DNA from 3 places in the Martelella endophytica genome. Region 1 is predicted to be linked to each of the others. Evidence: predicted binding sites of a transcription regulator. Region 1 holds the regulator's gene; each other region holds the start of a gene.
What was found. Region 1 encodes LexA, which represses DNA repair genes until DNA is damaged. Its sites were predicted from a motif close to TGTTCNNNNTGTGTTCNG; they were not measured.

Region 2: the regulator LexA is predicted to act here: its motif matches at 1,686-1,703, upstream of recA (recombinase RecA).
Region 3: the regulator LexA is predicted to act here: its motif matches at 4,356-4,373, upstream of TM49_RS19445 (DNA recombination protein RmuC).

Annotation. Positions count from the first base shown of each region.
Region 1 is NZ_CP010803.1:3,279,990-3,288,089, forward strand. Features, by position in the region: gene TM49_RS14975 (ComEC/Rec2 family competence protein) at 1-1,354, shown strand, start outside; gene lexA (transcriptional repressor LexA) at 1,308-2,018, opposite strand; gene TM49_RS14985 (DUF982 domain-containing protein) at 2,199-2,516, opposite strand; gene TM49_RS14990 (RNA methyltransferase) at 2,803-3,585, shown strand; gene murI (glutamate racemase) at 3,578-4,384, shown strand; gene TM49_RS15000 (Nramp family divalent metal transporter) at 4,387-5,694, opposite strand; gene mntR (manganese-binding transcriptional regulator MntR) at 5,881-6,312, shown strand; gene TM49_RS15010 (YciI family protein) at 6,342-6,698, shown strand; gene TM49_RS23080 (DUF1127 domain-containing protein) at 6,809-7,018, opposite strand; gene TM49_RS15020 (ArsR/SmtB family transcription factor) at 7,135-7,851, shown strand; gene TM49_RS15025 (helicase HerA domain-containing protein) at 7,949-8,100, shown strand, end outside.
Region 2 is NZ_CP010803.1:3,712,777-3,720,876, forward strand. Features, by position in the region: gene TM49_RS17060 (SulP family inorganic anion transporter) at 1-1,571, shown strand, start outside; gene recA (recombinase RecA) at 1,759-2,850, shown strand; gene alaS (alanine--tRNA ligase) at 3,014-5,671, shown strand; gene dusA (tRNA dihydrouridine(20/20a) synthase DusA) at 5,784-6,803, opposite strand; gene TM49_RS23685 (hypothetical protein) at 7,164-7,340, opposite strand; gene TM49_RS17080 (formate/nitrite transporter family protein) at 7,586-8,100, shown strand, end outside.
Region 3 is NZ_CP010803.1:4,198,207-4,206,306, forward strand. Features, by position in the region: gene dapE (succinyl-diaminopimelate desuccinylase) at 1-907, shown strand, start outside; gene TM49_RS19420 (hypothetical protein) at 891-1,475, shown strand; gene TM49_RS19425 (hypothetical protein) at 1,558-2,025, shown strand; gene truA (tRNA pseudouridine(38-40) synthase TruA) at 2,048-2,800, opposite strand; gene fmt (methionyl-tRNA formyltransferase) at 2,800-3,738, opposite strand; gene def (peptide deformylase) at 3,760-4,275, opposite strand; gene TM49_RS19445 (DNA recombination protein RmuC) at 4,421-5,587, shown strand; gene TM49_RS19450 (ribokinase) at 5,670-6,569, shown strand; gene TM49_RS19455 (nucleoside hydrolase) at 6,566-7,507, opposite strand; gene TM49_RS19460 (Hsp20 family protein) at 7,641-8,042, shown strand; gene TM49_RS19465 (BQ00720 family protein) at 8,094-8,100, shown strand, end outside.

The sequences.
Region 1 (8,100 bases):
CAATGTTGCGGTCTCGGCGCTCGTCATTCTGGCGCTGTCGCCCTCTGAGGCCTCGGGTCCCGGCATGCAGATGTCGTTTGCCGCCACGGCGGCGTTGATCGCGGGGTACAGCCTCTGGCAACGCTCGGGCTCCCGGCGTCATGCCGAGTCGCGGCGCAACGGCGTGATCCGCATCCTGTTCCTGTTTGCCGCCGGCATCGTGCTGACCGCGCTGATTGGGGGGCTTTCGACCGCGCCCTTCGCCATAGCGCATTTCCAGCGCGTTGCCGGTTATGGCCTGTTGGGCAATCTTCTGGCGATGCCGGTGATCACTTTTATCGTGATGCCGGCTGGGCTTGCCGCGATGCTGACGATGCCGCTTGGCCTGCACGGGCCGTTCCTTCATGTCATGGGGGCAGGGCTCGATTGGGTGATGGCCACCGCCCACTGGGTGAAACAGCTCGGCGGGGCATTTTCCACGGGCAAGGCGCCGGCGGGTTTCCTGCTTCTGTTCACCGCCGGTTTCGTGCCCTTCGTGCTCCTGCGCACGCGCCTGCGCTATGTCGGGGTCGTGCCGATGCTGCTGGCATTCGGGCTTTTCGCCCGGGCTGGCGATCACAGCGCGGTCCGCATCCTCGTCTCCGAAGATGGTGATCTCGTCGCCATCGTGAGGAACACCAGCGCTGCCGTCAGCGACAAACGGCCGCCCGCCTTCATCTACGAGCAATGGCAGACCGCGCTCGCGCTTGAAGAAACCGTTCCGCCAATCATGGTCGAACCCGGCGAGCCCTTCATTGACGCCACCGATCGCCGCGCACGTCTGGACGATAACGCTGCCTGGCGTCGCGGGCGCGCCGAACTTGCCGGCCTGGTCAGCGAGGCATTGCTGACGCCTGACCGGTTTTACTGCAAGAAAGATCTATGGTGTGTGGCTGCACCGGACGGCCTTGTCGTGGTCCAGGCGCTGCATCCAGCCCTCGTCGGCCTTGCCTGCGACGTCGGCGATATCGTGATCAGCCTCTATCGTACCGGCTACCAAACCTGCCGAAGCGGCCGTTTTCTGGTCACCCCGCAAATGCGACGCGAGGCCGGTGCCATCGTCTTCACGCTGGCACCGGCTTTCGGCTTATCGGAAAAGGCCGAGGTTCACGACGGGATCACCACGGTCAGGCCGCTATCGGGGGAGGGGGCGAGAAAACACGCATGCACCGTCGTCACCATAGCACCCTCGGTCACGACGCTTGCACGAGAATGGAGCCGCCACCGTCTCTACGACTGGCGAAGCGGCGACTTCAGGTCGCCGATCGCCTTGCCGGAAAGGCTGGTGATCAGTGGTAGCGACGAATCAGGCCGACCAGCTTGCCCTGAACCTTGACCTGATCGGCGGCGAAGATGCGGGTCTCGTAAGCCGGGTTTGCAGCCTCGAGCGCGATCGATGCGCCCTTGCGGCGGAAGCGCTTCAGCGTCGCCTCTTCGTCATTGACGAGTGCAACGACGATATCGCCTGGAGCCGCCGTGTTGATGTTGCGGATGATCACGGTGTCGCCGTCGAATATCCCGGCCTCGATCATCGAATCACCCTGGACTTCCAGCGCGTAATGCTCACCTGCGCCCAGCATGTCGGCCGGAACGGCCATGTTATGGGTGTTTTCCTGGATGGCCGAAATCGGCACACCGGCCGCGATCCGGCCCATCACCGGAACTTCGGTGGAGCCGCTGTCGCTGCTCACAGCCTTGGGCGCGGCGACCTCTGCCTTCTTGCCGAGACTGCCTTCGATGACACTGGGGGAGAAGCCGCGGCGCGGCGGCTGCTGGGCGACGAAACTGTCCGGCATGCGCAGGATTTCCAGCGCTCGGGCCCTGTTTGGCAGGCGGCGGATGAAGCCGCGTTCCTCAAGAGCCGTAATCAGCCGATGGATGCCGGATTTGGAAGCAAGATCAAGCGCCTCCTTCATCTCGTCGAAGGAAGGGGGAATTCCGGACTCCTTCATTCGCTCGTGAATGAAGAACAGGAGTTCCTGTTGTTTACGCGTCAGCATCCCGCACCCTTTCGCAACCCATAGTATAAGAAACAAATACAGAACGAACTATATATGTTCTTAACATGTTCCGCAAGAGTGCGCTGTGGCATCCGTGTTCGGGATAGTCATACAAAACCGACGCCGAAAGCATTGGCTTTCGGCGGCGCACATTCGGTGCAAATTTCCAGCGTTGTGAGCTCAGGCGCTGGCGGCTGAAGGGAGGCCGAGATTCAATTTTCTGGCCATCGTCTTGAGCGTCTGCTTCCGCGACGTCTGCAGCATGCCGGCTTCGAGAGCGGCCGCGACAAATGCATCGCGGGCCTGGCCCAGATGGCCGGGCTGCTCACCAGCGCGCACGCAAAGCTCAAGGGCGTTTTCGAAGTGCGGACCCTGTTTGACCGGCCATCTGCTCTTGAGAACATCCTCAGCATGGCTAGGGCCTTCGATCGTGAGGGTGTGGCCATCCTTGGCGCGAATGTGAACCGGGGACGTCCAAAAGGCGATGAGACGGGTCATGGTGGATATCCTTGTCTTGGTCGGGAAGGGCATCGATTTATGATAGGGGAACTGCCTGCGAGGCAGTTTTGTTCCCGCCGCCGAGTGCTTTATTGAGGGAGCCGGGTTCACGATCAGCACCAGCGGCTGGCGGCGCACTTCCGGGCGCGATTCGGCAGAAGTTCCATCGCGCCGGATTGATTTGGCGACGCCGACGCCCTAATCAGTCGGTCAGTCAGGTTCGTCGGCAAATGGTGCAGAAACCATCAGGTTGCGAGCCTCTTTTCCGGAGAATGAAGAAGAGACGATGGCAGGAACGAATTCGGAGCGCACCATGATTGCCGAAGGACCGGTGGTCATTCTGGTCAATCCGCAGCTTGGCGAGAACATCGGCATGGTGGCGCGCGCCATGGCCAATTTCGGACTGGCGGAGCTCCGCCTTGTCGACCCGCGCGATGGCTGGCCGAGCGAGACGGCGCGGGCCGCCGCCTCCAAGGCCGATCACGTGATTGACGGCGCCCGAGTGTTCGACCGGCTCGAAGATGCGATCGCCGACCTGAACTTCGTCTATGCGACGACGGCGCGAAGCCGTGACGGCTTCAAGCCTGTGCGTGGGCCGACCGTTGCCGCGCGCACACTGCGGCAGCGTTTCACCGCCGGCGAGCGGACGGGCATCCTGTTCGGGCGTGAGCGCTGGGGGCTCAGCAATGAGGAGGTGGCGCTTGCCGACGAGATCGTCACTTTCCCGGTCAATCCGGCCTTTGCATCGCTCAACATTGCCCAGGCCGTGCTGCTGATGTCCTATGAATGGATGAAATCCGGTATGGCGGACGAGGCGGAGACGCCGTTCCAGGCGGTCGAGCAGACGCCGGCCACCAAGGAGGACCTGTTCGGCTTCTTCGGCCACCTTGAGGATGCCTTGGATGCGCGCGGTTATTTCCGCCCTGCCGACAAGCGACCGCGCATGATCGAGAACCTCCGCTCAGTCTTCACGCGCCGAGCCATGAGCCTGCAGGAAATCCATGTTCTAAGGGGTGTTATCTCCTCGTTTGATCGCTACCGGCGCAAGGAGAACGACGACAATGACTGAGGCTGCCGGCCCGGTCCTGGTGTTCGATTCGGGCATTGGCGGGCTCACCGTGCTGCGCGAGGCGCGGATGCTGATGCCGGAGCGCCGCTTCGTCTACGTTGCCGACACCGCGGCCTTCCCCTATGGCGACTGGGACGAGGAGGCGCTGTTGGCGCACATCCTTGCGCTTTTCGAACGGCTGATCGAGGATATACGGCCCGTCTGCGTCATCATCGCCTGCAATACCGCGTTCACGCTTGCGGGCGCTGCATTGCGGGCGCGGTTCACCGAGATGGATTTCGTCGGGACGGTTCCCGCCATCAAGCCGGCCGCCGAACGCACCGTGTCCGGTCTGATCTCGGTTCTGGCTACGCCGGTCACCGTCAAGCGCGATTACACCCGGACGCTGATCGAAAGCTTCGCCAGCCATTGCCACGCCCGGCTTGTCGGCTCCCGCTATCTGGCCGCACTTGCCGAGGACTATATCTGCGGCATCGAGGTTTCAGACAAGGCATTGTGGGACGAGATTGCGCCGTGCTTCGTCGAGGAGGAGGGGCGGCGCACCGACATCGTCGTGCTCGCCTGCACTCACTATCCTTTCCTTGCCAACCGGTTTCGCAAGCTCGCGCCGTGGCCGGTGGACTGGATCAACCCGGCAGAGGCAATTGCCCTGCAGGCCCGGCGGGTGATCGGCCGGCATGGCGGCGCAGATGCCATCAGCGGCCCCAATCCGGATTTCGCCGTCTTCACGGGCAATGCCAGCCCGGCGATGAAACGGCTGATGCAGGGCTTCGGCCTTTCCGTCGCCCCGCCTGCCTAGCCTCAGTCGAGGCCGGGGATCGGCACGCCGAAGGTCTGGGCGAGCAGCACCAGGTTCAGCGAAAGAACGGCGGCTGCACCGATGATGGCGAGCGCACCAATGAGACGGCCATTGGCGAATTCGCCCATCACCTTGCGGCTGCGGGTAAAGATCACCAGCGAAATCATCGGCACGGGGAGCGCGATCGACAGGATGATCTGGCTCACCACCAGTGCCTCGGTGGCATTCACGCCAAGCGCCACGACGACGAAGGCCGGCACCATGGTGATCAGCCGCCGCAGCCAGATCGGAATGCGGAAGCCGATGAAGCCTTGCATGATCATCTGGCCGGCCATGGTGCCGACGACCGAACTGGAAATGCCCGAGGCAATCAGCGAAATCAGAAAGGCGGCCGCCGCCGCGCCGCCGAGCAGTGGTGTCAGCATGTGGTAGGCGGTTTCGATTTCGGCGACTTCGCTGTGGCCGTTATGGAAGGCGCTCGCCGCCATCATCACCATCGCCATGTTGACGACGCCCGCAACGGCCAGTGCCAGCACCACCTCGACGTTCGAGAAGCGCAGCACGCGCCGCTTTTCGCTGTCGTTCTTGACGGCCACACGATGCTGGGTGAGCCCCGAATGCAGATAGACGGCGTGCGGCATGACGGTGGCGCCGATAATGCCGACGGCGATTGCAAGCGCGGTCGCATCCGGAATGTCCGGCCGCACCAGGTGGAAGCCGGCCTCACCCCAGGCGATCGGGGCAATGAACAGCTCCACGACATAGCAAAGACTGATGACGCCGATGAGGCTGCCGATGATCAGCTCCATCGGGCGGAAGCCGCGACTTTCAAACAGCAGGATGCCATAAGTGACAACCGCCGTGACACCCATGCCCGCCATCAGCGGCATATCGAACAGCAGCGCGAGGCCGATGGCACCACCGAGGAATTCCGCGAGATCCGTGGCCATCGCCGCGATCTCGCTGACGATCCAGGCAATGATGACCACGGGCTTGGAAAATTCGTCGCGACAGACTTCTGCGAGATTGCGGCCGGTGACGATCCCGAGCTTGGCCGACAGTGCCTGGAACAGCATGGCGATCAGGTTCGCAAACAGCACCACCCAAAGCAGGGCATAGCCATAGCCGGCGCCGGCCTGGATATTGGTCGCGTAGTTGCCAGGATCGACATAGGCAATCGAGGCGATCACGGCAGGGCCGGCAAAGAGCAGCGCCGCGCGCGGCCTCACCTTGCCGGATGCGAGCGCCTGCTCGATGGCCGTGTTGGTCCTGTCCGTCAGTGACGGGCGCTTGGAGGGCAGATCTGACATGGGGCGGGGCACACCGGTATTGTAGAATTATTCGAAATATAGCCTAGGCTACATATTTGTCAAACGTCGTTATCGGCGTCTCTGTTCCAACGAAAAGTTTGCCTTGCGCGGACCCTCAGGATAGAACGATACGAAGAGAATTTAGCCACGGCTACAGATTCGCCCGGCTGGGAAAGAGGGCAGCGGATGACGGAAGATGACAGAACGGCGGACGCAGAGGCGGCCGACCGATTTTCGAAGGTTCGCTCGGAGCGGGCGAGCGCGCTTCTGGAGGATTATACTGAACTCATCGCCGATCTCATGGCCGAGCATGGCGAGGCCCGCATCGCGGATATCGCCCGCTCCATGGGCGTGGCCCATCCGACCGCAACCAAGGCGGTGGCGCGCCTGAAGCGGGAAGGGCTCGCGACCTCGAGGCCCTATCGCGGCGTGTTTCTGACACCCGCCGGCGAGGCCATGGCGGAGGAGGCGCGTCAACGCCACGGTATCGTCCGCGACCTGCTTCTGGCCGTCGGCGTTCCGGCTGAAGCGGCCGAACTTGATGCGGAGGGGATCGAACACCACGTCTCGCACGATACGCTGCAGGCTTTCGCGGCCTTTCTCGAACGCAAGAACTGAGTTCGCGCCTGCTTGCGGTTTGATGTCCGATGGTTCATCATCCGATCATGACCAAGTATCTGATTTCCTTTCCGGCCGAGGCCATGGTCCTCAGCGACGCCGATCTCGAGCGCGCCGTCGTCGATTCGCATGCTGTGATCGAGGAAGCCAAGGCCGCGGGGGTCTATGTCTTCGGCGGAGGGATCGACGAGCAGGTCGACCCCGTTCTGGTGTCAGCCGACCACACCGTGTCCGTTTCGGTCTATCCGGGAAGCCGACTCAATGGCGGATTTACAGTTCTGGAGCTGCCCTCTCGCGAGGCTGCCATTGAATGGGCTGCCAAGATCGCTGCAGCCTGTCGCTGCCCGCAGGAGCTTCGCGCCTTCATGTACAACCCGGCAAGCTGAAACCGGCTCCGGTTTATATCGTGTGATGGTAGCGGCACTTAGCTGCCCGACATTCTGGTTTAGGCGTATCTCCGTCGACAGCAGGTGAGCCCGTTTGACCGCAAACCAAATCAGTCCCAGAACGGTCTCCCGGCTTCCTGCCGCGCCTCGTCGGGGGTGACGCCGATATCGCGCAGGTGGTCGTCGGAAAGCTGGAGCAGCACCAGTCGCTGGCGTCGCCGCTGTGGCCAGTGGACGAAGACTGTCCGCATCAGCCGTGCCGAAGCGCGCCGGAGTGTGCACAAAAGCATGGGGGATGCGGTTGAATCGATCTCGGTCATGGTTTTCCTCATCGGTTGATGACGAGGGATCTAGGCCGGATAGGCGCTTCAGTGTTTCGGTCGCCACCGAAGTATCGGGCGCTGACGTGGTGGCTGGCGGGTGCTAGATTGCGGCCATGACGAACATGGTCTCAGCCAATACGCTCGCATCCGTCGCCGCCCTGATCGGTGACGTCGCGCGGGCCAATATCCTCTCCGCCCTTCTCGGCGGACGGGCCCTGACGGCGGGCGAGCTTGCACAAGCGGCCGGCGTTTCGCCGCAGACGGCAAGCGGCCATCTCGCGCGCCTTGTCGACGGCGGGCTGGTCAGCGCCGACAAGCAAGGCCGGCATCGCTATTTCCGCCTTGCCTCGAACGAAATTGCCGACCTTCTCGAGCAACTGAGCGCCGTTTCCGCCGCAGGGCCGCGCCGCTACCGGCCGACCGGACCGAAGGACGAGGCGATGCGGGTGTCGCGAACCTGCTACGACCACATGGCGGGAACCATCGCGGTGGCGCTGACCGATGCGCTTGTCGAAGGCGGCCACGTCGAAATCGAGGGCCGCTCCGGGATCGTGACAGAAAAGGGGTCAGCCTACCTTCAGGGCTTCGGCATTCCGCTGGACCGCGCCGGCGAAAGCCGCCGTGTCTTCTGCCGCGCCTGCATGGACTGGAGCGAGCGGCGCTATCATCTCGGCGGCTGGCTTGGCGCTGCGGTGCTGCTGCGGTGCGAGGAACTGCACTGGGTTCGCCCGGTCAAGGACAGCAGGGCGCTGCGCCTCACCCGGGCCGGGCAGGCGGGGTTCTCCGAAGTCTTTGGCCTGCGCGAAGAGGTGCTGCGCATCGTCACATAAGCTGATAACGGAAAGCTGTGGAAACGCCTTCCGTGTCTCCACCGCCGCCGCTCCGACCTGATAGAACGGATGCAATCCACAGAAAGGGTATGACGCAGTGCAAGTCGACATCGATATGGGAACGACATCGACGGGTGACGTGGCCAAACTCGATATCGAGGAGCTGCTCGCGACCCGTCTTCTGGTGCAGGGCAATTCGGGCTCGGGCAAATCGCATCTTCTGCGGCGTCTTCTCGAACAATCGGCGAA
Region 2 (8,100 bases), 430 kb from region 1:
CCGGCCTGACCGTCGCCATCGTCGCGCTGCCGTTATCGATGGCGATTGCGATCGCCTCCGGCGTCTCGCCCGACCGCGGGCTTTTCGCGGCGATCATCGGTGGCTTTTTCGTATCACTGCTTGGCGGCAGCCGCCATCAGATCGGCGGGCCGGCCGGCGCCTTCATCGTGCTGGTGGCCGCCTCCGTCGAGCGCAACGGCATTGACGGGCTGCTGATTGCCGTCATGCTTTCCGGCCTGATCATGATCGCGGCCGGCTATCTGAAGCTCGGCGCCTATATCCGTTTCATCCCCTATCCGGTCACCGTCGGCTTTACCGCCGGCATCGCCATCATCATCTTTGCCAGCCAGCTTTCGGCCATCTTCGGCCTCAACCTGCCCGGCAAGGAACCCGGCCCCTTCGCCGAGAAGATCGCCTATCTTGCGCAGTATGCCGGCACCACGAACGTCGCCGCGCTGTCGCTCGCACTTGTGACCATCGCCATCATTATCGCCCTCAAGCGCATCCGGCCAGGCTGGCCGGGCATGCTGATCGCGGTCGCCGTTGCGAGCCTCGCATCATTTGCCCTGCAGCTTCCGGTCGATACCATCGGCAGCCAGTTTGGCGGCCTGCCACGCGGGCTGCAGGCGCCCGCCCTGCCCGCCTTCTCGCTCGAAAAAGTCATCGCGGTTCTGCCAGATGCCTTCGCCTTCGCCCTGCTCGGCTCGATCGAATCGCTGCTTTCAGCGGTCGTCGCCGACGGCATGACCGGCCGGCGGCATCGCTCCAACATGGAGCTGATCGGCCAGGGCGTTGCCAACATCGCCTCCGCACTTTTCGGCGGCATCTGCGTGACCGGCACGATCGCCCGCACCGCGACCAATGTGCGCGCCGGCGCGACCAGCCCGTTTTCCGGCATGCTGCATTCGGCCTTTCTGCTGGTGTTCATGATCGTCGCCGCGCCGCTTGCCCGATACATCCCGCTCGCCGCACTTTCGGGCGTGCTCGCGGTCGTCGCCTGGACCATGGTCGAAAAGGCCGCTTTCCGCACGCTGCTGAGATCGTCGCGGGGCGACGCCGTGATCCTGATCGTGACACTGCTGCTGGTCGTCTTCCGCGACCTCACCGAGGGCATCGTCGCAGGCCTTGCGCTTGGCGCCGTGCTGTTCATCGATCGCATGGGCAAGAATGTCGCCGTGAACCCCTATGCCGATTACCATGAGAAGGCCGAGCAGCCGATCGTCAATACCGACCCCGACACCGTGATCTACCGCATCTCCGGCGCCTTCTTCTTCGGAGCGGCTGCGACCGTCGGCTCCGCGCTCGACCGTATCGCCGACGGCGCCCGCAACTATATCATCGACCTTTCCGACGTGCCCTATCTCGACTCCACCGGCGCGAATGTTCTCGATGGCACCGTTCGCAAGACGACCCGCGGCAATGTTCGTGTACTTTTCGCAGGTGCTTCCCCGCAGGTGCGCTCCACACTTGAGAGCCATCATATCGATGAAGGTCGCGTGACCTACTGCGAAACCCTGGAGGCCGCGATCGCCGCCACAAAGGCTGCCCCACCGCAAAGACAGGAGACGTGAGACCCTCCAAACAGGGCTTTCACGTCGTCCACATGTCAGAAAACATTCGGACAAAAACGGAACATTAAAGACTTTTCATAGCAATAACAATACGATAAAACCTTGTTGCAAGAACGGAACAAATGAAGTACAAAAAAGGCAGTTCTTCACCTCGCCTAGGCGGCGGGCGCAACAAGGGATAAAGTCGATGGCACAGAACTCACTCCGACTCGTCGAGGAAAAAACGGTGAACAAGAGCAAGGCGCTGGAAGCAGCACTTTCCCAGATCGAACGCTCCTTCGGCAAGGGCTCCATTATGAAGCTCGGCGGGCAGGACAGCATCGTCGAAATCGAAACCGTATCGACCGGCTCGCTTGGCCTCGACATCGCGCTTGGCATTGGCGGTCTTCCGCGCGGGCGCATCATCGAGATTTACGGGCCGGAAAGCTCCGGCAAGACCACGCTCGCCCTGCAGACGGTTGCCGAAGCCCAGAAGAGCGGCGGCATTTGCGGCTTCATCGATGCCGAGCACGCGCTCGATCCTGTCTATGCCCGCAAGCTTGGGGTCGACCTGAACGACCTTCTGATCTCCCAGCCCGATACCGGTGAACAGGCGCTCGAGATCGCCGATACGCTGGTGCGCTCCGGCGCGCTTGATGTGATCGTCGTCGACTCGGTGGCGGCATTGACGCCCAGGGCCGAAATCGAGGGCGAAATGGGCGACAGCCTGCCGGGCATGCAGGCCCGCCTGATGAGCCAGGCGCTGCGCAAGCTCACCGCGTCGATCTCGCGTTCGAACACCACCGTCATCTTCATCAACCAGATCCGCATGAAGATCGGTGTCATGTTCGGTTCGCCGGAAACCACCACCGGCGGCAATGCGCTGAAGTTCTATGCTTCCGTCCGTCTCGACATCCGCCGTATCGGTTCGGTCAAGGACCGGGACGAAATCGTCGGCAACCAGACCCGCGTCAAGGTCGTCAAGAACAAGATGGCACCGCCCTTCAAGCAGGTCGAATTCGATATCATGTATGGCGAGGGCGTTTCCAAGACCGGCGAACTGGTCGACCTTGGCGTCAAGGCCGGCATCGTCGAGAAATCGGGCTCCTGGTTCTCCTATAACAGCCAACGTCTCGGCCAGGGTCGTGAGAACGCCAAGCTGTTCCTCAAGGAAAACCAGGCGATCGCCTCCGAAATCGAACTTGCGCTGCGCCAGAATGCCGGCCTTCTTGCCGAAGGTCTTCTCGATGGCAACGACGAAGACGACGGCGAAGGTTCGACCGGCACGAACGACGATTGAGTTCCGGCGGGCCCTGAGCCTGTGCGGTCGTGACCCCGGTCACACACTCCGAAATGATTTGCGGCGGCTTTGACGAGCCGCCGTTTGTCTTGTCTGGACAGGGGCAGTCAGCATCGTTAAAAGCCGCAGAAACAGACAGCGATGACAAAGGGTGTGGCGCAGCATGAGTGGCGTGAATGAAATCCGGTCGACCTTTCTCGACTTCTTCAAGAAGAACGGCCACGAGGTCGTAGCCTCGAGCCCGCTCGTTCCCCATAACGACCCGACGCTGATGTTCACCAATGCCGGCATGGTACCGTTCAAGAACGTCTTTACCGGTCTTGAGACCCGCCCCTATTCGCGTGCCACCACCGCGCAGAAATGCGTGCGCGCCGGCGGCAAGCACAACGACCTCGACAATGTCGGCTACACCGCACGCCACCACACCTTCTTCGAGATGATGGGTAACTTCTCCTTCGGCGATTACTTCAAGGAAGAGGCGATCACCCATGCCTGGAACCTGATCACCAAGGAATTCGGCCTGCCAAAGGATCGCCTGCTGACCACCGTCTACCATGAGGACGACGAGGCGTTCGAGCTGTGGAAGAAGATTGCCGGCCTTCCGGAAGATCGCATCATCCGCATCAAGACGTCGGACAATTTCTGGTCGATGGGCGATACCGGCCCCTGCGGCCCCTGTTCCGAAATCTTCTTCGACCATGGCGACCATATCTGGGGCGGCCCGCCCGGCTCGCCGGAGGAGGATGGCGATCGCTTCATTGAAATCTGGAACCTCGTCTTCATGCAGTACGAGCAGATTTCCGCCGATCGGCGCGAAAACCTGCCGCGTCCATCGATCGATACCGGCATGGGCCTCGAGCGCGTTGCCGCCGTGCTTCAGGGCAAGCACGACAATTACGACATCGACCTGTTCCGCCGGCTCATCGACGCCTCGGTCGAGCTGACGGGCGTAAAGGCCGAGGGCGATCAGCGCGCCAGCCACCGTGTGATTGCCGATCACCTGCGCTCCTCCGCCTTCCTGATCGCCGATGGCGTGCTGCCGTCGAACGAGGGCCGCGGCTATGTTCTGCGCCGGATCATGCGCCGCGCCATGCGCCATGCCGAGCTGCTCGGCGCACGCGAGCCAGTGATCTACAAGCTGCTGCCGGTGCTGGTCTCCGAGATGGGCCGTGCCTATCCGGAGCTGCAGCGCGCCGAGGCGCTGATTTCGGAAACGCTGAAGCTTGAGGAGTCGCGCTTCCGCAAGACGCTCGACCGCGGCCTCTCGCTTCTTGACGAGGCCAGCCGTGACCTCTCGAAGGGGGACAGCCTTGACGGCGAGACGGCATTCAAACTCTACGACACCTATGGCTTCCCGCTCGACCTGACCCAGGATGCTCTGCGCACTCGCGGCATCCATGTCGACATCGGCGGCTTCCAGGATGCGATGCAGCGCCAGCGCGCCGAGGCCCGCGCCCATTGGGCCGGTTCCGGCGACAAGGCGACCGAGACGATCTGGTTCGAACTCGGCGAGAAACTCGAGGCGACGGAATTCCTCGGTTACGAAACCGAAAAAGCCGAAGGCGTTGCGCTCGCCCTCGTGAAGGATGGCGGCAGCGTCGATACGGCTGTCACCGGCGACGAAGTCGCGGTCATCGTCAACCAGACGCCGTTCTATGGTGAATCCGGCGGCCAGATGGGCGACACCGGCACCATCACCACCGACACGGCGACCTTGCGTGTAACCGACACCCAGAAGAAGGGCCGCGGTCTCTTCGTTCACCATGCCGTGGTCGAAAAGGGCGAGATTGCGGTCGGCACGGCCGTCACACTAGAGGTCGACCACGCCCGCCGCTCGCGGCTTCGCGCCAACCACTCGGCCACCCACCTCATCCACGAGGCGCTGCGCGAAATCCTCGGCACCCACGTGGCACAGAAGGGCTCGCTGGTCGCGCCCGAGCGCCTGCGCTTCGACGTATCGCACCCGAAGCCGATGACGGCGGAGGAGCTGAACGTTGTCGAGGACATGGCAAACGAGATCGTGCTGCAGAATGCCCCGGTCTCCACACGCCTGATGAGCGTTGATGATGCGATTGCCGAAGGTGCCATGGCGCTCTTCGGCGAGAAATACGGCGACGAGGTCCGGGTGGTGTCGATGGGCAAGGCAACCCATGGCGACAAGGCCGGCAAGACCTATTCGCTGGAACTTTGCGGCGGCACCCATGTGCGCGCCACAGGCGAGATCGGGCTCATCCGCATCGTCGGCGAAAGCGCCGTCGGCGCCGGTGTCAGGCGCATCGAGGCGCTGACCGGCATCGATGCGCGCCACTACCTGACGGAACAGGACGAGAAGATGAAGGCGCTCGCCGCTGCGCTCAAGGTGCAGCCGGATGAGGTCGCCGGCCGCGTCGCTGCTCTGACGGACGAACGCCGCAAGCTTGAGCGCGAGCTCGCCGACGCTCGCAAGAAGCTGGCGCTCGGCGGTGGCACGGGGACAAGCGAAGAGGCCGAAAAGATCGGCGATGTCAGCCTGGTTGCCAAGGTGCTGCCCGGCGTCGCCGCCAAGGAGCTCAAGGGCCTTGCCGACAGCGCCAAGAAGGACAAGCCGGCCACCGTGGTCGCCTTCATCAGCGTCGCCGAGGACAACAAGGCGAGCGTGGTCGTGTCGGTGACGAACGACCTCACCGATCGCTTCTCGGCCGTGGATCTGGTGCGTATCGCAGCGGCGGCGGTCGGTGGCAAGGGCGGCGGCGGTCGCCCGGATATGGCCCAGGCCGGCGGGCCGGATGGCCTTCAGGCCGAAGCCGCGATCACGGCCATCCGTCAGGCTCTCCAGGCCTGACGCCAGTTTCGCGAAAGACTTTCATTTTCGCGAACAAGGCACTGAAAATAAGATGTTTTAACAGGACGCTTAACGGCGTCCTGTTTTGCTTCGAGCTCTATCAATGCCGCTCTCAGGCGACAGCCGCTTCCAGCGCGACGGCATCGAAGGCGCGGGCGATGACCTCCGGTCCGGCGCCGGGTTTCGTCGCTTCGGTCGACAGGATCTGGCGGTAGCGACGCGCGCCCTCCATGCCGCTGAAAAGGCCGACCATATGCCGCGTGACCTGCGACAGCCGGCCGCCATCGGCAATCTGCCGCTCGGCATAGGCCATCATCGCATCGCGCAGCGCGAACCAATCAACCGCCTCCGCAGCATCATCGAAGAGCCGCGCGTCGACCTCCCCGAGGATCGACGGCGTCTGGTAGGCGGCCCTGCCGAGCATCACCCCATCCATATGGGCAAGCTGCGACTGCGCCTCGTCGAGGGAGCCGATACCGCCATTGATGCCGATGAAGAGGTCCGGATGAAGCGCCTTCATGCGCCACACCAGCGGATAGTCGAGCGGCGGGATCGTGCGGTTTTCCTTGGGGCTCAGCCCCTTCAGCCAGGCCTTGCGGGCATGCACCCAGATCGCCTCGGCCCCCGCCCCCGCCATGCGCTCGATGAAGTCCGGCAGCACGATGTCCGGATCCTGCTCGTCGACGCCGATCCGGCACTTGACGGTCACCGGCACGCTGACAGCCTTTCTCATCGCGCCGACCGCCCGCTCGACGATTTCCGGCGACAACATCAGGCAGGCCCCGAAGGTTCCGGATTGCACCCGGTCCGAAGGACATCCGACATTCAGATTGATTTCGTCATAGCCGAAGGCTTCACCAATGCGGGCGGCCTCGGCAAGCTTGTCAGCGTCCGAACCACCGAGCTGCAGCACCACCGGATGCTCGACAGGATCAAAGCCGAGCAGCCGCTCGCGGTCGCCATGGATGATCGCATCGGCGACGATCATCTCGGTATAGACCTGCCCGCGCCGCATCAACTGCCGGTGCAGATACCGACAATGACGATCAGTCCAGTCGATCATGGGTGCAACCGCGAAGCGTCTGGATTCGACAATATTGTTTTTATTTGCTTTTTCCACGATCTCGCTCATTGATCTCGGATCATGGTCCCGTTCTTAACCCTTTCGGGCCGCGTTTGGAATGGGAGCGCCGCAATTTGGCGCTGTGCCTGCATCGACCATGTGCGGCTTGCCCGAAGTGTCTCGGGGAACGCTTGATGAATATCACAAATCGCTTATATTGAAACCATTAAGGCCTCGGGCACAAACCGCGATCCTGTATCACGGAAGCTGGGCCAATAGAGCCCTGGAAGTCCGGTCGACGCTTCGATCATCCATTGCATCAATTTTCTTTCAGACGCTTGCTTCATATCCCTTTTTGAAAATTTCCTCCCTTCGCTGAGGATCGATTATGAGAATTTTCCACTGCCACCATTGCGGTCACTATCTGCGCTACGGAACCGGCCGGTGTACCCGATGCTTCCAGCCGACGCCTTTGGTCAACAGGATCACCTTTGCCATCTCGTCGGTCGTGGTCGGGTTCGTCGCCGTCGGCAGCTTTGTATTTTCGATGCTGAGCTGAACGACCGGCAGCTCAGCATTCCAGTTGAGGTGACAAGAGCGTCGCATTCCCAGTCGTTGCCGTGAGCCACATGGCTTCGCACTACACGACGTCGCTTTCGCGCGCTCCCCAGAGCCGCGTGACTCGGCGGCGCTCTCGCCATCAGCTTCTCCCGTGACGGAAGAATCCGGTGCTGCGCCGGTGCGCCATCGCCAAATTCCGTCGGGTGACGCGAACAGGTGGAACTTTCTTTCGGCTCTGCGGTTTCAGTCCAGTCTCCGAATCCCCCCAGACCATTTACGGACAGGAAGTCATGACGGACCAGCAATCCGAAGAGGATGCCATTGCCAACAAGGAGGAGCGCGAGAACGCAGCGATCGAGGAGGCCACGCCGATCTCGGCGCCCGCCGTCTTCGAGGCGATCCGGCGATCGGGTGTGGAGGAGCTTCAGCGTCCGACATCCGCACTGGTTCTCTCTGCGCTCGTGGCCGGGCTGGCGCTCGGCTTTTCCGTGCTCGGCAAGGCGCTGATGCATCGCTTTCTGCCCGATGCCCCGTGGCGCCCGCTGGTGGAAAGCCTCGGCTACAGCTTCGGCTTCCTGCTGGTCATCATGGGCCAGATGCAGCTCTTCACCGAAAACACCATCACCGCGGTCTGCCCCTATCTCAGCGAACCAAAGCCGAAAGTCCTGAGGCGCCTGGTGAGGCTGTGGGTGCTGGTCTTCGTTTTCAATGTGGTCGGCGCCATCCTGCTCGGCCTCGCACTCACCCAGTTTCGCCATGTCGAACCCGAAACCTTCGAGGCGATCCGCGCGACTGCCAACGAAGC
Region 3 (8,100 bases), 920 kb from region 1:
CCGCCTTTACGGGCGCGGCGCCGTCGACATGAAGGGCGGCATCGCCTGCTTCGTTGCCGCACTCGCCCGCCACGTCGAAGAGCACGGACCGCTTGCCGGTTCCGTCTCGTTTCTGATCACCGGCGACGAGGAGGGCCCGAGCATCAACGGCACCGACAAGCTGTTGCAATGGGCCCATGCACGCGGCGAGCGCTGGGATGCCGCACTCGTCGGCGAGCCGACCAATCCCGACGCGCTTGGCGACATGATCAAGGTGGGCCGGCGCGGCTCGCTTTCCGGCCGCATCACCGTGACCGGCACGCAAGGCCACGTCGCCTATCCGCACCGTGCCGACAATCCGCTGCGCGCGCTGACGGCGATGCTTTCGGCGCTGATGGCCACGCCCTTCGACGACGGCACCGACCGGTTTCCGCCGAGCAATCTCGAAGTAACCTCGGTCGATACCGGCAATCCTGCGACGAACGTCATTGCGGCTACCGCCACGGCCGTCTTCAACATCCGCTTCAACGATCGCTGGAGCGAGGAAACGCTGAAGGCCGAAATCGCAGCACGGCTGGAACGGGCCGCGGCCGATACCGCACTGCGCCCGGGCCGCGAACCGGCGCGCTTCGCGCTTGAATGGCTCGGCCGTGTCAGCCCGGTGTTTCTCACCCGCGACGATAAGCTCGCCGGCGGGCTCAGCGATGCCATCAAGGCCGTCACCGGCCGGGAACCGGCGCTGTCGACAACCGGCGGCACGTCGGATGCGCGGTTCATCAAGGATTACTGCCCGGTCGTCGAGTTCGGCCTTGTCGGCGAGAGCATGCACAAGGTCGACGAAAACGTGCCGGTCGCCGACCTCGAGCAACTGACGCGGATCTACCGCGCCTTCATCGAAAGGTGGTTTGCCATTGCCGTCGCCCGGTGAAGTCCTTTTCTATCTGCGCGGGCTTTGGCTCCTCTTCCGGGGCGATGCCGGCCATGCACGATATCTCGACTTCACCGAACGTGGCTTTCGCCGCTCTTTCTGGGCCTTTGCCTACAGTTTGCCGATGATGGTGATCAGCGAACTGCTGACGCTGTCGCGGCTCAGCCGCGTGCCGGTGGAGATCGACGCCACCGTGATCTTCCGTTCGGCTCTCATCCAGGGGCTGAGCTGGATGGCGCCGCTCGTCGTCATCGGCGTCGTCTGCCTGGTCTCCGGCCTGCCGCGCGCCTTCCTGAAGGTCGTCGTGGCGACCAACTGGCTGAGCCTGCCGATCAATCTCATCGCGGTGATCGCCATCTTCCTCGCAGCGACAGGGCTGGAGCCGCTTGCGAGCCTCGTTCTGATCCTGCTGCAGGTGGTGGTGCTCGCCGCCTTCCTGTTCGAGATCCGGATCGTCTACATGCTGATGGGCGAGCGGGCGCTGCCGACGGCCGCCGCCGTCATCGCTTCCGCGATGACCGCCCTCATCATCACCGATTTCGGCACACGCTACATCGTCGGGCTATGACCGACGGGCCTTTGAAAGCCATTCCGATACTGCCAACGATAGGCTAGTTTAGGGCATAGACTGCAGACTGGGGACGCAGGACATGAAAATCAAACTGATCGCATTGACGACGCTTCTGACGCTTGCCGGCTGCCAGGTCGGCCCGCTCGACGTGCTCTACAAGGAAGGCAGTACCCGTTCCGAACGACAGCTCGCCTACGATCAGTGCTTCATCTCGGCACTGAAGGAAGTGCCGCAGAACATGGTCACCGAGGTCACCGGCGGAGACTGGATCCCGGGTGTCGTCAGGTGCAAAACCGATTCCAACAACAACACGACCTGCGGCGAAATCGGCGGCTACGCGACCCCCATCGACAGCTACAGCTACGATACCAACAAGAAGCTGCGCGACCGCGTTATCGATCGCTGCCTCGCCGACAAGGGCTTCAGCACCATCGTGCGGCCGGTCTGCAAGACCAAGGAAGAGCGCGCCGCCTACGCCATGCTGCCGAACCAGCCCAACGCCTCGACGATCGCCTGCGTCAGCGGCCAGAGCTTCGACCCGAACTGAGTCTGTCTGAACGGACAGCGGCTCAGTCGCCGGGATAATCGACTTTCATGAAGTAGAGCCCTTCCGGCGGCGCCACGGGGCCGCAGGCGCTGCGGTCTCGCGCTTCGAGCGCCGCCGTGACGTCATCCGCCGACATCTTGCCCTCACCCGCAAGCTTCAGCGTACCGGCGAAGGAGCGGATCTGATTGTGCAGGAAACTCTGCGCCGAAGCGCGGATCTCGATGAAATCGCCGTCTCGCGTCACATCGAGCCTATCGAGCGTGCGCACCGGCGATTTCGCCTGACACTGGACGGAGCGAAACGTCGTGAAGTCGTGATGGCCGACGAGCCGCTGGGCTGCTTCATGCATGGCTTCGTGATCAAGCGGCTTCGGAACCCACCAGACACGCTTGCGCAGGAGCGCGGCATGGGCCCTGCGGTTCAGGATGCGATAGAGGTAATGCCGTTTCAGCGCCGAGAACCGGGCATCGAAATCATCGGCCACCACCGCGACGTCGACCACGGCGATCCGTTCCCTGGCGAGCCGCAGATGCGCATTCAGCGCATTCAGCAGCGTGAACGGCGTCCATTCGCGGGCAAGATCGAGGTGCACGACCTGACCTTCGGCATGGACGCCCGAATCGGTTCGTCCCGCGCCCTTGATCGTCACTTTCTCGCCGGCAATGCGAAAGGCGGCGGCTTCCAGCCCGCCCTGCACCGAACGGCCATTGTCCTGCCGCTGCCAGCCGACATAATCCGTGCCGTCATATTCGACCGTCATCCGGTAGCGTGGCATCAGACAAGCACCGTGCCTGCGGGAAGCGGCGTGCCGCGCAGGAAATCGTCGGCGTCGAGCGCCTTGCCGCCGGCCTTCTGCAGCTTCAGGAGCCGCACGGCGCCACTTGCGCAGGCGATCGTCACACCGGGGCCTTCAAGCACCGTTCCTGCCCGCCCCTCGCCTTCGCCGAGCGCGCTTTCCAGCACCTTGACCCGATCCAGCCCGCGGCCGGTCGGCACCTCGGTCCAGGCACCCGGAAAGGGCGCAAGGCCGCGTATGTGGTTGTGAACCTCTTTGGCGGGGCGGCTGAAATCGATCCGGGTCTCGGACTTCTCGATCTTCTTCGCGTAGGTCACGCCCTCTTCCGCCTGGGGCGTCAGGGGCAGGTCGCCGGCCTCAAGCCGCACCATAGCCTCGGCCATCAGCCTCGCGCCGACATGCATCATCCGATCATGCAGTTCGCCGGCGGTCATGTTCTCGCCGATCGCGACCCGTTCAGAGAGCGCCACGGGGCCGGTATCGAGGCCCTTTTCCATGCGCATCACCATCATGCCGGTTTCAGCATCGCCTGCCATGATCGCGCGCTGCAGTGGCGCCGCACCGCGCCAGCGCGGCAGCAGCGAGGCATGGCCATTATAGGCACCAAGACGGGCGCCGGTGAGGATTGCCTCCGGCAGAAGCAGGCCGTAGGCGACGACGACCGCGACATCCGCGTCGAGCACGCGGAAGGTCGCACGGTCTTCCTCCTCGCGGAAATTGAGTGGCGTGCGGACCGGGATGCCAAGCAGTTCTGCGGCCTGATGGACCGGCGACTTGACCTCTTCAAGCCCGCGCCGACCGGCAGCGCGCGGCGGCTGGGTATAGACCGCCGCAATTTCGTGACCGGCTTCCGCCAGCGCCCTCAGCGTCGGAACCGAAAACGCCGGCGTTCCCATGAAAATGATCCTGAGCGCCATGTTCCGTCCTTTCGCGGCCGGTCAAAGCTTGTGCTTTGCGACCTTGCTGAATTTCTTGATCACCCGCTCGCGCTTCAGCCGCGACAAGTAATCGATGAACAGGGCGCCATCGAGATGGTCGATCTCGTGCTGAAGGCAGGTGGCGAGCAGGCCATCGGCCTCGATTTCCTGCTGCTTTCCGGCAAGATCGGTGTAGCTGACGCGCACCGAAGCGGGTCGCTCGACCTCGGCATAGAATTCCGGGATCGACAGGCACCCTTCCTCGTAGACCGAGCGCTCGTCCGAGGAGGTCAGGATGGTGGGATTGATCACCACCAGAGGATCTTTCTCCTCGTCCTCCTTGTTGGAAACGTCGATCACCAGCATCCGGCGCGGTATGCCGACCTGGATCGCGGCAAGGCCGATGCCCGGAGCCTCGTACATGGTCTCCAGCATATCGTCGGCAAGTTTCTTCAGGTCGGCGTCAACGCGCTCGACGGGGGCGGAAACCTTGCGCAGCAAGGGGTCCGGCAAAATGATGAGTGGCATGGTCGTCATGGGCCTCAAATAGCGCAAACTTGTCGCCACGCAAATGGTTTCGTCGTTTTGCACGGTGGACTGAACGGGAAAGTTTTACGTGTTCACGTTTTGATCTTTTCTTTCGGTGAGCATCTGCTAGGCTGGCCACATGTGAGGGAATGCCATGAACAGCCTGTCCGAGTTGATCCTGACTGCCGATCCCATGGTCGTCGCGCTCGTTGCCTGCGTGCTCGTGCTGCTCGGGGTGCTCGCCTTCGCGCTCAGGCGCGGCGGGGGAAAGCGGGAGGATGTGCTCACCGATCAGCTGCAGAACCTCGTGCAGGCGCAGAGCGAGATGCAGGGGCGGATGGCGACCATGGCCGAACTCTTCGGCAGCCGCCAGTCGGAGCTCAATGCCGCGCTCGGCTCCAGGCTCGACGGCCTCAGCCAGCGCATTGGCTCGACGCTGCACCAGCAGCACCAGACCACGCATGAAAACCTCCGGCGACTGCAGGAGCGGCTCGCCGTCATCGATGCCGCGCAGAACAACATCCAGTCGCTGGCAAAGGACGTCGTCGGCCTTCAGGCGATCCTCTCCAACAAGCAGACCCGCGGCGCCTTCGGCCAGGGACGCATGGAGACGATCATTGCAGACGCCCTGCCCTCCGGCAGCTATCATTTTCAGGCGACGCTTGGAAACGGCACCCGCCCCGATTGCCTGATCGACATGCCGAACGGCGCCCCGCCGCTGGTCATCGATGCCAAGTTTCCGCTGGAAGCGTGGAATGCGCTGCGCGACAGCGCAAGCGACGAGGAGGCCCGCGCCGCAAAGCAGCGCTTCCGCCGCGATTTTGATACCCATATCCGCGACATCGCCGGCAAATACCTCATACCCGGTGAGACGCAGGACACCGCCTTCCTGTTCGTCCCCTCCGAATCGATCTTCGCCGACATTCACGAGCAACACGAGGCGATCATCCAGCGCGCGCACGCCCGCCGCGTCGTGATCGTCTCGCCGACCCTGCTGCTGCTCTCGATCCAGGTCGTGCAGGCGGTGATGAAGGATCAGCGCATGCGCGAGCAGGCCCATCTGATCCAGGGCGAAGTCGCGCATCTCATGGGCGACCTGACACGTCTGAACGAACGGGTGGAAAAGCTCGCCGGGCATTTCTCACAGGCCCGTCAGGACGTCGAGCAGATCCGCGTTTCGACAGGCAAGATCGCCCGGCGCGGCGAACGTATCGGCGCGCTTGAATTCGAGGTGAAGGAGCCCGCAGTGACGGAAGAGGAGCGGCCGCTGTCGCCTTCGGACCTCGGCCGCATGAAACTCAGGATCGTCGACGAGGACTGATTGTCATCATCGCCCGCCTCCCATAAAACATCCCGATCGGCCCTGAGCGCTGGCGGCGGGCCTATAAATTCGGGAGAACACCATGATCACGGTCTTCGGTTCCATCAACATGGACCTCATCGCCACGACGAAACGCCTGCCGGAACCGGGCGAGACCGTGACGGGGACATCCTTCGCGACCGCGCCGGGCGGCAAGGGCGCGAACCAGGCTCTCGCAGCGCGCCGGGCTGGCTCCCGCGTCGCAATGGCCGGCGCCGTCGGCACCGATGAATTCGCTGGGCCGGCAACGGCGCTTCTTGACGCTGCCGGCGTCGATCTCTCCGCGCTGAAGACAACCGATGGCCCGACGGGGACCGCCATGATCCTCGTCGGCGGCGATGGCGAGAACGTCATCGTCATCAATGCCGCCGCCAACGGCACGCTCGATGAAGCGGACGCCAGGGCCGCCGTCGACAGCATGGCGGCCGGCGATATCCTGATGCTGCAGCTCGAAATCCCTGCCCCCGCCATTCGCACAGCACTCGAGGCCGCGCGGGCGAAGGGTGTCAGAACCGTGCTCAACACCGCGCCGCTCACCGACGAAGCCGCCGAACTCAGCCTGCTCGCCGATATCGTGATTGCCAACGAGACGGAATTCGAGCGCCTCGTCGGTGCCAACGAACTCGGCGACGCGGGCCGTGCCGCGATGCTGAAGACCCGCCATGATGAGACCGGCCAGACGATGGTCATCACGCTCGGTGGCGATGGCGTCATCGCCGTGCACGAAGGCGCCTTCCACAAGATCGACAGCCTGAAGATCGAGCCCATCGACACGGTCGGCGCCGGCGACACCTTCTGCGGTTATCTGGCAAGCGGCCTCGACCGCGGCCTTGCCTTCGAGGAGGCGGCCCGCCAGGCGGCGGTGGCCGGCGCGCTTGCCTGCCTCAAGCCCGGCGCCCAGCCGTCCATTCCGGTGATCGCCGAGGTCGAGGCGAGACTTTAAAGTCTCGCCAGGCGCTCGGTCAGAAGCGCGAAGAAGCCGTCGGCATCGGCCTTGCCGATGACCATGGCGTTCTGCTTGCGCTCCGTCACACGCCACCAGTCGATCACGGTCTCGCCGAGCGTCAGCTCCGAGGCGGTCTCGATCTCGACATTGCACATCCGGCCGGAGAAAAGTTCTGGCCGGATGAGGTAGGCCGTCACCGAGGGATCATGCAGCGGGCCGCCATCGGAGCCGTATTTCTCGATATCGAAGCGCTCGTAGTAGCGCAGCATCGCCGCCATCGCCTGCGCCGCGGGCCGGCCGATCGCATCGATGCGCTCGACCCGCTCCTTGAGGCAGAGAAGCTGGTGGGTGACGTCGAGGGGCATCATCACGATCGGAATGCCAGCGCCGAAGACCGCCTTTGCCGCCTCCGGGTCGACATAGATGTTGAACTCGGCCGAGGGTGTGATGTTGCCGCCCTCGAAATAGCCCCCGCCCATCAGCACGATCTCCTGGACGCGCGCCACGATATCCGGCGCCTTCTCGAAGGCGGTCGCGAGATTGGTGAGCGGCCCCAGCGCGCAGAGCGTCACGGTCTTTTCCGGCTCGGTCCGCAAGGTTTCGATGAGGAAGTCGACGGCGTGCGCATCCTGCAGCGGCATGGTCGGCTCCGGCAGGTCGGGGCCATCGAGGCCGGTCTTGCCGTGAACATGTTCGGCGGTCACAAGGTCCCGATTCATCGGCTTGTCGCAGCCGGCAAAGACGCGGATGTCGGGGCGGCCGGCCAGTTCGCAGACGATGCGGGCGTTGCGCTTGGTCAGCGCCAGCGGCACATTGCCGGCCACCGCCGTGATGCCCAGCACCTCGATCTCTTCCGGGCTCGCCAGCGCCAGCAGGATGGCGGCGGCGTCGTCCTGTCCGGGGTCGGTGTCGATGATGATCTTGCGGGCGGCCATGCGTCTTCTCCTGTAGCGGGCACCAGTCTGGAATGTGAGCACTGCAGCCTGGACATTCACTTGTCAAGCAAGCCAGCCCTTGCGATCACGGCCATGACCGGCCATATGGAAAGGGCAAGCCCGGAGCCGAGCCATGCCGAGAATTGATCTGAGGATCGACCCGCATTACCTGGAAAATGCCGCGCGCGATGGCCTGAAGGGCGGAGCCGGCTATCCGCCTTTCGACGTCTGCTGGTTCCCGGATGAGCCGGATGGCGTTTTCCTGCGCATCACGCTCGCCGTTGCGGGCTTCGCCGAGGACGAACTCGACGTCGTGGCCGAAAACAGCGTACTTTTCGTCAGCGGCCTGCAGGAAGAGCGGGCCGAGGGCGAGTTTCTCTATCGCGGCATCGCCGGCCGGCAGTTTCGCCGCCAGTTCACCCTTGCCGACGGCATGGATGTCGTCGGCGCCAGCCTCGAACGCGGCCTTCTGGAAATCGATATCGCCCGCAGGCCGAAAGAGGTACGGAAAATTAATATTTCCGTTTCAGACTAGCCTTCAAAGACTGGCCGCGCCCGCGGCCGCCCAAGGTCAGGAAAGGCATCCATGAAAA